4 regions of the Bacillus sp. NP247 genome follow, and region 3 is predicted to be linked to each of the others. Evidence: riboswitches for the same ligand, from Rfam matches in the RefSeq annotation. Region 3 holds a riboswitch; each other region holds the start of a gene.
The links. A riboswitch is a leader RNA that binds a small molecule or an ion and turns the genes downstream of it on or off. The one in region 3 is predicted to bind S-adenosylmethionine.

Region 1 (3,176 bases), 1.5 Mb from region 3:
AAAGTTCCTGTAACCCCTAATAAAATACCGCCTATAATTCCAAGTGATACCTTGTATTCCCTGAAGGGGTGGATTAATTTCTCTAATGTGAATTCTAATTTGAAATAAAAGAAACCAACTATAGCACCAGTGCTAGCAAGTGGAAGAAAAGCAATCCACTCATTAAGAGAAAGGAAACCTTCCCCAAAATCAACAATAAAGGATCCACGATTATCGAGTTTACTAAGTAATAAGTAAACGGAAAAACCAGCAAAAGTGGTAGCTAAATATACGATTGCTTTTTTTCCTTTCGAAAATCCATTAATTTGCTCACCCTCATTTTCATTCGGAGCTAAATAACCGAATAATGGTGCATTAAAAATAACACTTAAAGTGGCACCAATTCCAACCTCTGTTAGTTCATTCATTCCCTTTAAAGCAAATTTAAAGCGATCTCCTACCCATGTACAAAGTCCACCGATAATTCCAACAAGTGCAGCTTCTGGTCCTAAACTAGCTCCAAATATTAAAACGATAATCGCAGTTAAAGTAGCTTTATGTACAAAACGGTATTCAATTCTACCTGTTTTTTTATATTCAGCCATCACTTCCGGCATAAGACGTGGATATGTACCGAAGTATTTTTGTGCTAAACCAACGAGGATACCACCGATGATTGTTACACAAATGGTGTAATAAGGGGGAGAAGAGAAAAGAGTAGGTAAGTATCCCCAAATAAAGTGAATTCCGATATTTATTGTAACTAAAAATGACCAGACTGTGACTCCTACTATAGAGCCTAAAAGAATGCCATATAGGACGAGTATATGGTGCATGTCTTTTTTATTTGTCATGTTCTACCTCCGTTATGTAAGTTTTCATGTAGAAAGGATTAAATATGCTAGTGTGAAATGACTTGAATATATATAGTATCTTTTTGAGGGGGTGGCTTATTCAATATATTGGGATCTCATGAAAATTTGAAACTAACGCGGTTAAACCACCTATTTAATTCTATATATGGATTGGAGTTTTTAAAAGGTCTTTTTCAAATGAATATGGAATATATTTCTTTTATTGTTTGTATTAAATTCCTTACGTTTAATTTAGAACATTCAGAAAAACTATTTGACATCAGGAAATTATTGCTATAAAATCAACGGTAATTGCATAGTCTTATCAAGAAAAGGTGGAGGGACAGGCCCGATGAAACCTTGGCAACAGCCGTATAACGGAATTGTGCCAAATCCTGCAGGTAATAATCCTGAGAGATAAGAAAGAGCCTTAGAGCGTGTTTTCAAACTGCTCCTTTCTTGTTTTCAGGGAAGGGGCAGTTTTTTATTTTGGATAAAGTGAAACTTTAATCAGTGGGGGTTTTGCCCCTCCCCCGCTAATTATTAGCCTTCATCAATCGGGCAGTTATCTCCCACCTAACTTCCTCGCATTTGCCGAATTTGGAGGTGGGAGTCTTACTACCCGCAAATAGCGGGATAAAAGAAAGGAGAATGAGAGATGGGAGAATCATGGGGGAAAGGAACGATTTGTGTGCAAGGTGGCTATACGCCAAAAAATGGTGAGCCGCGTGTTTTGCCACTTTATCAAAGTACAACGTATAAATACGATACGTCAGATGATTTAGCAGCACTATTTAATTTAGAGGCAGAAGGATATATATATACGCGTATTGGAAATCCTACTCTAGCTGCATTTGAGCAGAAGTTATCAGATTTAGAAGGCGGTGTAGGGGCTGTTGCAACAGCTTCTGGGCAGGCAGCCATTATGCTTGCGGTTTTAAATATTTGCAGTAGTGGAGACCATTTACTTTGTTCTTCAACTGTTTACGGAGGAACGTTTAATTTATTTGGAGTGAGTTTGCGAAAGCTGGGCATAGATGTTACGTTCTTTAATCCTAATTTAACGGCAGATGAAATTGCGGCACTTGCTAATGATAAGACAAAACTCGTTTATGCAGAGTCGTTAGGAAATCCAGCAATGAACGTTTTGAATTTCAAAGAACTTTCAGCGGCAGCAAAAGAATTAGAAGTACCTTTTATCGTTGATAATACATTGGCGACGCCTTATTTATGCCAGGCGTTTGAACATGGGGCAAATATCATTGTCCATTCTACAACGAAATATATTGATGGCCATGCAAGTTCTCTAGGCGGGATTGTAATAGATGGAGGGAACTTCGATTGGACAAATGGAAAATACCCTGAACTTGTCGAACCTGACCCGAGTTATCATGGCGTAAGCTATGTTCAAAATTTTGGAGCAGCAGCGTATATTGTGAAAGCACGCGTTCAGTTATTAAGAGACTACGGAAACTGTATGAGCCCATTCAATGCATATATTAGCAACATTGGCCTGGAAACATTGCATTTACGAATGGAGCGTCATAGTGAAAATGCTCTCGAAGTTGCTAAATGGCTTGCTAATCATGATCGCATTGAATGGGTGAATTATCCAGGGTTAGATAGTAATGAAAATTACTCGTTAGCACAAAAGTATTTGAAAAAAGGTGCTAGTGGAGTTTTAACATTTGGTATTAAGGGCGGATTAGAAGCAGCAAAAGAATTTATCGCAAATGTAAAGCTTGCAACTCTTGTAACGCATGTAGCTGATGCAAGAACTTGTGTAATACATCCTGCTAGTACGACGCACAGACAATTAAGCGCAGAAAATCAGCGTTTAGCTGGCGTTACATCTGATTTAATCCGTTTATCGGTCGGTATAGAAGATGTTTCTGATATTATTGCAGATTTAGAAGCGGCGCTAGTCGGAGGCAAACAACATGCCGATCATAATTGATAAAGATTTACCAGCTCGCAAAGTATTGCAGAAGGAAAATATTTTTGTAATGACGAAGGAGCGAGCAGTAACACAAGATATACGTGCTTTGAAAATTGCTATATTAAATTTAATGCCTACAAAGCAAGAAACAGAGGCGCAATTACTTCGTTTAATTGGAAATACACCGTTGCAATTAGATGTTCATTTACTTCATATGGAATCACATCTGTCTCGCAATGTAGCGCAGGACCATTTAACGAGCTTCTATAAAACATTCCGTGATATTGAGAATGAAAAATTTGATGGACTCATTATTACAGGAGCACCAGTTGAAACTCTTTCTTTTGAAGAGGTAGATTATTGGGAAGAGCTTGGACGTATTATGGAGTATTCAAAAACGAATG
Region 2 (3,176 bases), 1.2 Mb from region 3:
TCTATTCGATGTTCAATAATTACAATTGTTTTATTATATTTCTCATGAATATCTTTAATGAGTTCTATAGTATTCAAACTACTTGCTGGATCTAAGTTAGCTAACGGTTCATCAAACAATAATATATCTGCATTTGTCGTTAGCAGACCTGCAAGAGAGACTGTCTGTTTTTGACCTCCTGATAATTCATGAGGACTTTGTGTATGAAAGTCCTGCATATTTACTTTTTTTAAAGAATCATTAACAATTTTTTTCATTTCATTTTGATTTACACATTCGTTTTCTAATGAAAATGCTACATCTTCTTCGACTGTAAGACCAATAAATTGTGAATCTTGATCTTGTAATATTGTTCCTACATGTTTACTCTGTTCAAAAATACTTCCCTCTCTCGGATCCTTTCCAGCTATTAAAATATTACCAGTACTAATCCCTTCGTAAGAAAATGGGATTAGCCCATTAATACAATGAGCTAATGTTGACTTACCTGAACCACTTCTTCCAGCTATTAGTACCTTTTCCCCAGGATATATTTGAAATGTAATATCTTTTAAAGTAGGCTGCGTGGCATGCCTATATTGAAAGGTAAATTGTTCAAAAGAAATAATTGGTTGCATGTATTCATCCCTACTTTTCAATTTTTAAATGTGTATGTTTCTTATTTGATTTCGCTAGACCGATCGTGATTGGTAAGCCAAGAACTAAAAATACGATAACGTCTGCAATTGTTGCGCCTAGTACTTGTATAACGATTTTGTCAAACGGTTCTCCCATCACAATAACATCGAATGCCCCTGCAAATATAATAGCAATTACAATACCTAATAACCCCGCAATTGCAAAATAAGAAATATCACGGTTATTAAACGTTCCATTTTTCACACTAAAACCAGTTCTTTTTTGTATGAGACCCATTGAAAATCCGATAATCCCCGAACTAATAACCCATCCCCACCAAATACCCCAACCAGCAATCGTATCTGTAACTGTATGACCGATTAGTCCTATTAAAAGTCCTGCTACTGGCCCGAATAACGCACCAAAAACTGTTAAAATAGCCAATGCTGGTTTAATAAAGGTATTCGGTGCGATAGAAAATCCCCAAAGCCCTAATACCCCGTATAAAGCTGCTCCAATTCCGATTGCTACTACTAGTTTTGTCGTTAATTTGTTCATTACAATTCTCCTCTCCTATTATCCCGCTTTTAATACTCTATATTTATTTTGAAAATGAATTATGCATCGACACTTCCTTTCTATACAACAAAAAATGACCCCTTAAATTAAGAGGTCATTTTCTTTCACGTACAAGAATCCTCTTATCTTTCAAAAGACATATAAATGTCCTCTGCGGAATTAGCACCTTCCTATGCATTTACATAGGGGTTGCTGAGGCTTCATAGGGCCGTTCCCTCTACCTCTCTGGATAAGTATGTATTTGTAATTTGTATTATGGCACTAACAATAAATAATTTCAATACTTTTCTTACTATTTTTATTTTTCAATAAATAGTTCATTTAAATCATTGTATTCTTATCGGAATTGTGAAATAATAAATTCAAAATTGTTATGGGAGGAATGCATGATGAAAGTAATTGGCTTAATTGGCGGACTAAGTTGGGAATCAACATCGTTGTACTATAAACACATTAATACACTTACTCTCTCTAAATATGATCAAAATGCGAAGCTTGTTTTATATAGTATGGACTTTGGGGAGGTAACTACATTATTGCAAAACCATCAATATGAAGAAGTGAAAAATGAATTAGTCACGGTAGCAAAAAAGGTAGAAAACTCAGGAGCTGAATGTTTACTAATGTGTTCTAATACGGTACATCTATTTGCTGAGGAAGTAGAACAAGCAATATCAATCCCACTTCTTCATATCGGTGATGTAAGTGCTAAAGAAATGGTAGAACAGAATATAAAACGTATCGGACTATTAGGAACAAAACAAACGATGGAACAAGATTTCTATACATCACGACTAGCAAAATATAACATTGAGACAATTATCCCAAATGACGAAGAAAGAACTTTTATCCATCACGTCATATTAAACGAATTAAGTAGAGGCATTATTTCAGAAACTTCAAGAGAGAAACTAATACAAATTACCAATTCATTAATTCAAAACGGTGCGGAAGGTATATTACTAGGCTGTACTGAAATACCATTGCTTATTTCCCAAAATGACCTTACTGTTCCTGTTTTTGATACTGCTTATTTACATGCGAATACTGCTGTACAATTTGCTGGATAATAATATAAAAGCATACAGGTAGAGCCTCTATGCTTTTATATTGTCCGAACTATTTATTTAAAAGAGCATCAATAACTGCAATGGCTCTTTTGGAACCACCACACTCTAAAAAACTTTCATTCAGTTTTTGAATGCCATGTTTATACTTTTTATTTGAAAGAACGTCTGTTACCGCCTTTTTTAAAGTTTGCACATTAACATGCTCTTTCAATAATCTATGTGCTGCCTCAAGCTCAGTTAATCTTTGCGCTATCATAGGTTGATCTTTATCATGCGGTATTATCACAAATGGGACATTATAATGGATTGCATCGTGCACACTATTCATTCCACCATGTGTAATAAAAACATCTGCTTCACTTAATATTTCTGATTGAGGTACGTAAGGGGCTATAATAAAGTTGTCTGGCGCTTGCTTAATTTTTGAAATATCATTTCTATCACCGATCGCCATTACTACAATCCCTTCGAAATTTGAAAAAGCATCAATACAAGTATTAAAAAATGGTTCGAGCCCTTCAAGAAGTGTTCCCATTGAAATATAAATAACTTTCTTTTTTGAAAGCAATTCAAGTGGAAACTTTGCATTTGTTTTGCGCTTTATAATACTCGGTCCAATAAAAACATTGTTTTCTCCGAACGAATCGCTATTAGGTTGAAAATAACGACTTGTATACACGAGACTAATATCTCCCTTATTATGCATAAATTGAAGATTATTTTTGGGCTTTACTCCAAATTCATGTTCCATTTGATACAGTAACTTTTCAGAGAGTTCATCGGGTTGGAATTGTATTTCTGCATTTGGATGAAAAGGCAAGGTTTCCAATAATACTGGTGGAATTAAAAATATAGGAGAGGAAACTATGCCTGGAACCTGCAAGTATTCCTTTACTAACTCTCCAGCAC
Region 3 (3,176 bases):
GTACAAAGTCATTCGTTCGCGGATACGTTTGTAAATATTGTTCCGACGAACATTATGAAATCATTAGCTGAAGGTGATATGCTTGCTATTATCTTCTTCTCAGTATTATTTGGTTTAGGTGTAGCAGCAGTTGGTGAGCGTGGCAAACCAGTTCTACAATTTTTCCAAGGTGTGGCAGATGCAATGTTTTATGTAACGAACCAAGTTATGAAGTTTGCACCATTTGGTGTATTCGCATTAATTGGTGTTACAGTTTCTACATTCGGATTAGCTTCATTAATTCCATTAGGGAAATTACTCATTGTAGTATATGGGGCGATGATATTCTTCGTTGTGGTCGTATTAGGACTTACAGCGAAAATATTCGGTATTAACATTTTTCAATTCTTTAAAATTTTAAAAGACGAGCTGATCTTAGCGTATTCTACAGCAAGTTCAGAAACGGTTTTACCGAAAATTATGGAGAAAATGGAGAAATTCGGTTGTCCGAAAGCAATTACGTCTTTCGTTATTCCGACAGGTTATTCATTTAACTTAGATGGATCAACTTTATATCAAGCAATTGCGGCAATTTTCTTAGCGCAAATGTACGGTATTGAATTATCCATTACACAACAAATTACATTATTACTTGTATTAATGGTTACATCAAAAGGTATCGCGGGTGTACCGGGCGTATCATTCGTTGTATTATTAGCAACACTTGGTACAGTTGGTATTCCAGCTGAAGGTTTAGCATTTATTGCAGGTATTGACCGTATTCTAGATATGGCTCGTACGGCAGTTAACGTTGTAGGTAACTCTTTAGCGGCTGTAGTTATGTCTAAGTGGGAAGGTCAATATGACGCTGAAAAAGGACAAGCCTATTTAAAAGAGATATCTGAAAAGGGTCAAGCGGCTTAATTATGATTTGAAAAGCTCTCACATATTATGTGAGAGCTTTTCTGTATGTAGAAGAGGAGAGAAAGTTATGAAACGTAAGTACGGTGATGGTTCTACGTGGAAGCGATTATTAGAGAAGACATACACAGTAAAACAAGCTGAAGCAGGTATGTTAGGAATATTGGATATAAAAAAGGTGAGAGAGCCTAGTTATAAAGAATACAATAGTAAAGAGCTTTGCATTGCAGGTGATGGGTATACATGGATGCAATATTTTATAAACGGGAAAAACTTTGCAATTACAGCTATGTTAGACAATCAAAAACAATTAGTGCAATATTATATCGATGTGACGAAAGAATTTAAAATAGACGAGCATGGTTTACCTTATTTTGATGATTTATATTTAGATGTCGTATTGTTACCAAACGGTGAGATTTATGTATTAGATGAAGATGAGTTAGAGGATGCTTATAGAATGGACGATGTTACGAAGGAAGAATATGAATTAGCTTGGCATACAACGAAATGGATTGTAGCAACGATAAAAAATGGAGAATTTTATTGGATCTCAGTATTGGATAAAGAAATTGAAAAGTTAAAATGATTGATGTATTCATATTTTTGTATAATTACCAAAAAAAACTATACAAAAAATAATTGACTTTTGTTTTGTAAGCGAGTAAAGTTAGGAAAGAAATTATTATTAAAAAATAAATATGAAACCTTCTTATAAAGAGAGGCGGAGGGACTGGCCCTACGATGCCTCGGCAGCGGACTCGATTTCAGAGTGCTGTGCCAAATCCAGCAAGCATGTGCTTGAAAGATGAGAAGAGTGTTTCTTATAGATGTATAAGACCTCTTCTCATCGGAAGAGGTCTTTTGTTATTCATTAGAAAAGGTTGAAAACTAGGGAGAGATGATACGTTGAAAGAAACGAGAGGAAATGGTTTAGCGTTATTACCACTTGGAATATTTTTGGCGCTATTTATTGGTTCTGGAATTATTACAGGTGATTTCTATAAATTGCCGATACTTGTAGCAATTTCAATTGCTGTAGGAATTGCTTTAGTGATGAATCGTAAAGAAAGCTTTAATGTGAAAGTAGAACGATTTGCTAAAGGTGCAGGAAATCCGGATATTATGATTATGGTATTAATTTTTGTACTTGCAGGGGCGTTTTCTGAAACAGCAAAAGGAATGGGCGGAGTTGATTCAACTGTTAATTTAGCGTTATCTATTTTGCCACCAGGATTTATCGTTGCTGGAATTTTTGTTATAGGGGCATTTATTTCATTAGCGATGGGAACTTCAATGGGAACAATTGCAGCACTAGCACCAATTGCTGTAGGTATTAGTGGGCAAACTGATATCTCAATTGCACTTGCGATGGCTACGGTTGTGGGCGGAGCGATGTTTGGTGATAATTTATCATTTATTTCAGATACAACAATTGCTGCTGTTCGTTCACAAGGAACAGAAATGAAAGATAAGTTTAAAACGAACTTTTTAATTGTATTACCAGCCGCTATTATTACAATTGTACTATTAGTAATAATTACTTTAGGAAGTGATACACAAGTTAAAGCCCATAGTTTTGACTGGATAAAGATTTTACCGTATGCAGGAGTACTTATTACCGCGCTACTTGGCTGGAATGTACTTATTGTGTTAACTGGTGGAACTGTATTATCTGGCGCTATAGGTCTTATAGATGGAAGTTACACGTTGGAGAGTTTCTTTAAAAGTGTAACGACTGGAATGGGCGGTATGATGGAGTTAGTATTACTTGCCATTTTAATCGGTGGTATGGTCGAACTGATCCAATATAATGGTGGTATTCAATATTTAATGAATCTTTTAACGCATAATATTCGTTCGAAAAAAGGAGCAGAGTTCGGTATTGCTGGCTTAGTGAGTATGACGAATATGTGTACAGCAAACAATACAATCTCTATCATTTTTACAGGTCCGCTTGCGAAAAATATTGCAGATCAGTATGAAATTGATCCCCGTAAATCAGCGAGTGTACTGGATCTTTTCTCTTGCTGTGTACAAGGGTTAATCCCATATGGTGCTCAAATGTTAACAGCGGCAGGATTTGCTGCGTTATCTCCGGTCGAATTGTTACCATATGCATTTTATCCAATTTTAGTTGGAGTATGTGGAATCATTTCTATATTAATTGGTTTCCCGAGGTTTTCTAAAGTGGCGGAAAAAAAAGAGTATCATAAAACTGCATAGCATAAAGAGACATTTATTATTAGCAGTTGAAAACGCTCGGAGAATATTCT
Region 4 (3,176 bases), 2.6 Mb from region 3:
ATAAAGCAATGATATCTTCAAGAGCTTCACGTGTTGGATTTCCAGATCTACTATAGTCATACTTTCCGAAAGCATCTACATCAAACTGATGAAATGTTGATGTGTTATAGATGGGAACGTTAACAGCTCCTGTGTGTGAGTCATGCTTGTATTGATTATGCAGTAAAAGCGTATCTATGGAATAGCTCATATTCTTACACCTTCTTTTACAAGTTTAATTGCTTGCTTTAAGTCTTGAATTAAATCATTGCTATTTTCGATGCCGACTGAAAAACGGAGAAGACGATTACACACACCGCGTGCTGTTCGAATATCTTCTGGAATATCGGCATGAGTTTGCGTTGCTGGATAAGTCATTAAACTTTCGACGCCGCCAAGACTTTCAGCAAATGTAATTAAGGATAAAGATTGTAAGAAAGGATTAATCCAAGTTTCATCTTGAAGGCGAAATGAAATCATACCACCTCTTCCTGGATAAAATACATCTGTCACACCATCTTCATCATTTAAATAAGCAACAATTGCATGAGCGTTTTCTTCATGCTGTTTCATGCGAAGTGCTAAAGTTTTCATCCCTCGAATTAATAGCCATGAATCAAACGGGCTTAAGACAGCACCAGAGGCATTATGATAATGAGCAAGCTCCTCGCAAAGAGATTTCCCTTTCGCAACGACAAGTCCGCTTAGTACATCGTTATGTCCGCCTAAATATTTAGTTGCGCTATGAAGGACGATATTTGCACCTTCTGTTAATGGTTGCTGTATATAAGGTGTATAGAACGTGTTGTCTACAATAAGAAGTAGTCCGTGCCTTTTCGCTACACTTGCTACACTTACGATATCAGTTACTTGCATTAATGGATTAGTCGGTGTTTCTATGAAAATAGCCTTCGTTTGAGATGTGATTGCTTGCTCAATTTGTTTAATAGATTGTGTATCTACGTATCTACATCGAATATTCCACTTGTCTTCATGTTCGGAAAATAGACGATATGTTCCTCCGTATAAGTCTTCAGATACGATAAGTTCATCTCCGGAACGGAATAGTGAAAGGACAAGGAGAACAGCGGCCATTCCTGAGCTACAGGCATACCCTTGCTCACCGCTTTCTAAATCTGCAATTGCCTGTTCTAAAAGACCGCGAGTCGGATTTCCAGTTCTTGAATAGTCAAAGCCAGTAGATTTACCAATTCCTTCGTGACGATAAGCAGTTGAGAAATAAACAGGTGGATTAACAGTTCCTGTTGTAGCTTCGCTACGGTTCCCGATTTGTGCTAGTTTTGTTTCGATTGTTGACATGTGAAAATTCCCCCTTTTAAAGTGAAAGACTAAGTGAATTTAAAATAAAAAAAGCCTTCTAAGAAGAAGGCTTTCGGATTGAATAGAGTCTTCTTCTCATCTGTCAAATCTTTCACAATTTGCTGGAATTAGCACCTTATTAACGAATGAATGTTAATGGTTGCTGAGGCGTCATAGGGCCAGTCCCTCTACCTCTCTAGATAAGAATGTTCGTATGAAATTTTTATTATGTTTTTAACTTTACAACAAAAGATAATTGAATTGCAACTTTATTTTAAATAATTTTTATTTTTCCGCAAGTGTCATTGACTTTTATTTTAGTGCATGCTAAATTTATAAAAAATTAACAAACATTGTTAAAAGGGGAACGTATTTCCTTTTAACTACATAAATAAAATAATAAAGACAAACTCTTATTGAGAGCGGTGGAGGGAAAGGCCCTGTGAAACCCGGCAACCTTCAAACTAAATGTTTGAAACGGTGCTAAAACCTGCAAAACGTGTGTTTTGCATAATAAGAGGAGGAACAATTATGTCCCCCTCTTCAAAGTGAAGAGGGGGTTTTTATATTGATAGAAATGAGGGAGATTCGTGAAATTACTAGATTTATTATCAAAAGGAATTGTAATAGGTGATGGAGCAGTTGGAACTTTATTACATTCACATGGTTTACAAAGTAGTTTTGAAGAATTGAATTTGTCTGATCCAGACTTAATTATATCGATCCATAAACAATATGTAGCTGCTGGAGCGGATGTTATTCAAACGAATACGTATGGTGCGAATGAAGCGAAACTCCGCATGTATGGTCTAGAAAATCAAGTCGCCCAAATTAATAAAGCGGCAGTGAATATTGCGAAAGCATCAATAACAGAGCGGAATGCAATTTTAGGGACAATTGGAGGTATGAAACATATTGGTGCTGTTACAACGACTGATATAGAGAGAGAATTTATGCTACTTGAACAGGCAGGTGCTTTACTAGAAGAACAGGTTGATGGATTACTATTAGAAACTTTTTATGATGAATTTGAATTATTGCATGCCGTTAAAGTGTTGCGTAAACAAACGAATATTCCGATTGTTGCTCAGTTAGCGTTACATGAGGCAGGTACGACTCAAAATGGGAATGATGTCAATGAAATATTAAAACAGCTTTTAGATTACGGTGCCAATGTTGTTGGATTGAACTGTCAACTAGGGCCACTTCATATGACGGAAGCTTTCAAAATGATATCGATTCCTCAAAATGGCTATTTATCAGCATATCCGAATGCAGGTCTCCCAAATTATGTGGAGGGGCGCTACGTATATGAGGGAAGTCCAGCGTATTTTGAAGAGATGACACCAAACTTTATTGAACAAGGTATTCGTTTATTAGGTGGTTGTTGTGGTACTACCCCGGAACATATTGAAGGAATGAAACGTGCTATTGCAAATGTTGCACCTGTAATAGCAAAAGAGACGATTCAAAGGCCTAAAGTGGTCCATACACATGAGAAGCGTTCGAGAGCTCATGTTACTCTCGCAGAAAAGGCAAAGAAACAAACGACAGTTGTAGTGGAATTAGATCCACCGAAAACGTTAGACACGCAGCGTTTTTTTGAAGGGGCAAGAGCACTGAAAAGGGCTGGAGCGGATGCTATTACTCTAGCAGATAATTCATTGGCATCGCCTCGCGTTTCTAATATGGCTATGGGTGCATTATTAACGAAGCACGATATTCCAGTATTGACGCATTTAACGTGTAGAGACCATAACGTCATTGGATTACAATCTCATTTGCTAGGGTTATCAGTGTTAGGTATGGAGGAAGTGCTAGCTTTAACTGGTGATCCAGCGCGTGTTGGTGATTTTCCAGGTGCAACTTCTGTATAT

Region 1: it holds a riboswitch for S-adenosylmethionine, as region 3 does, so the genes downstream of both, KPL75_RS13595 (bifunctional O-acetylhomoserine aminocarboxypropyltransferase/cysteine synthase) here and KPL75_RS21290 (Na+/H+ antiporter NhaC family protein) in region 3, are expected to answer to the same signal.
Region 2: it holds a riboswitch for S-adenosylmethionine, as region 3 does, so the genes downstream of both, KPL75_RS27265 (ECF-type riboflavin transporter substrate-binding protein) here and KPL75_RS21290 (Na+/H+ antiporter NhaC family protein) in region 3, are expected to answer to the same signal.
Region 4: it holds a riboswitch for S-adenosylmethionine, as region 3 does, so the genes downstream of both, metI (cystathionine gamma-synthase/O-acetylhomoserine thiolyase) here and KPL75_RS21290 (Na+/H+ antiporter NhaC family protein) in region 3, are expected to answer to the same signal.

Annotation. Positions count from the first base shown of each region.
Region 1 covers NZ_CP076653.1:2,580,535-2,583,710, reverse strand. Annotated here, with positions in the region: gene KPL75_RS13600 (chloride channel protein) at 1-833, opposite strand, end outside; SAM riboswitch class I at 1,153-1,257, shown strand; gene KPL75_RS13595 (bifunctional O-acetylhomoserine aminocarboxypropyltransferase/cysteine synthase) at 1,492-2,790, shown strand; gene metA (homoserine O-acetyltransferase MetA) at 2,774-3,176, shown strand, end outside.
Region 2 covers NZ_CP076653.1:5,269,689-5,272,864, forward strand. Annotated here, with positions in the region: gene KPL75_RS27260 (ABC transporter ATP-binding protein) at 1-617, opposite strand, end outside; gene KPL75_RS27265 (ECF-type riboflavin transporter substrate-binding protein) at 628-1,176, opposite strand; SAM riboswitch class I at 1,317-1,433, opposite strand; gene KPL75_RS27270 (aspartate/glutamate racemase family protein) at 1,584-2,267, shown strand; gene KPL75_RS27275 (macrolide family glycosyltransferase) at 2,317-3,176, opposite strand, start outside.
Region 3 covers NZ_CP076653.1:4,076,319-4,079,494, forward strand. Annotated here, with positions in the region: gene gltP (glutamate/aspartate:proton symporter GltP) at 1-903, shown strand, start outside; gene KPL75_RS21285 (ribonuclease FAU-1 family protein) at 971-1,489, shown strand; SAM riboswitch class I at 1,610-1,715, shown strand; gene KPL75_RS21290 (Na+/H+ antiporter NhaC family protein) at 1,810-3,126, shown strand.
Region 4 covers NZ_CP076653.1:1,514,939-1,518,114, reverse strand. Annotated here, with positions in the region: gene metC (cystathionine beta-lyase) at 1-190, opposite strand, end outside; gene metI (cystathionine gamma-synthase/O-acetylhomoserine thiolyase) at 187-1,299, opposite strand; SAM riboswitch class I at 1,393-1,506, opposite strand; SAM riboswitch class I at 1,710-1,819, shown strand; gene KPL75_RS07985 (bifunctional homocysteine S-methyltransferase/methylenetetrahydrofolate reductase) at 1,890-3,176, shown strand, end outside.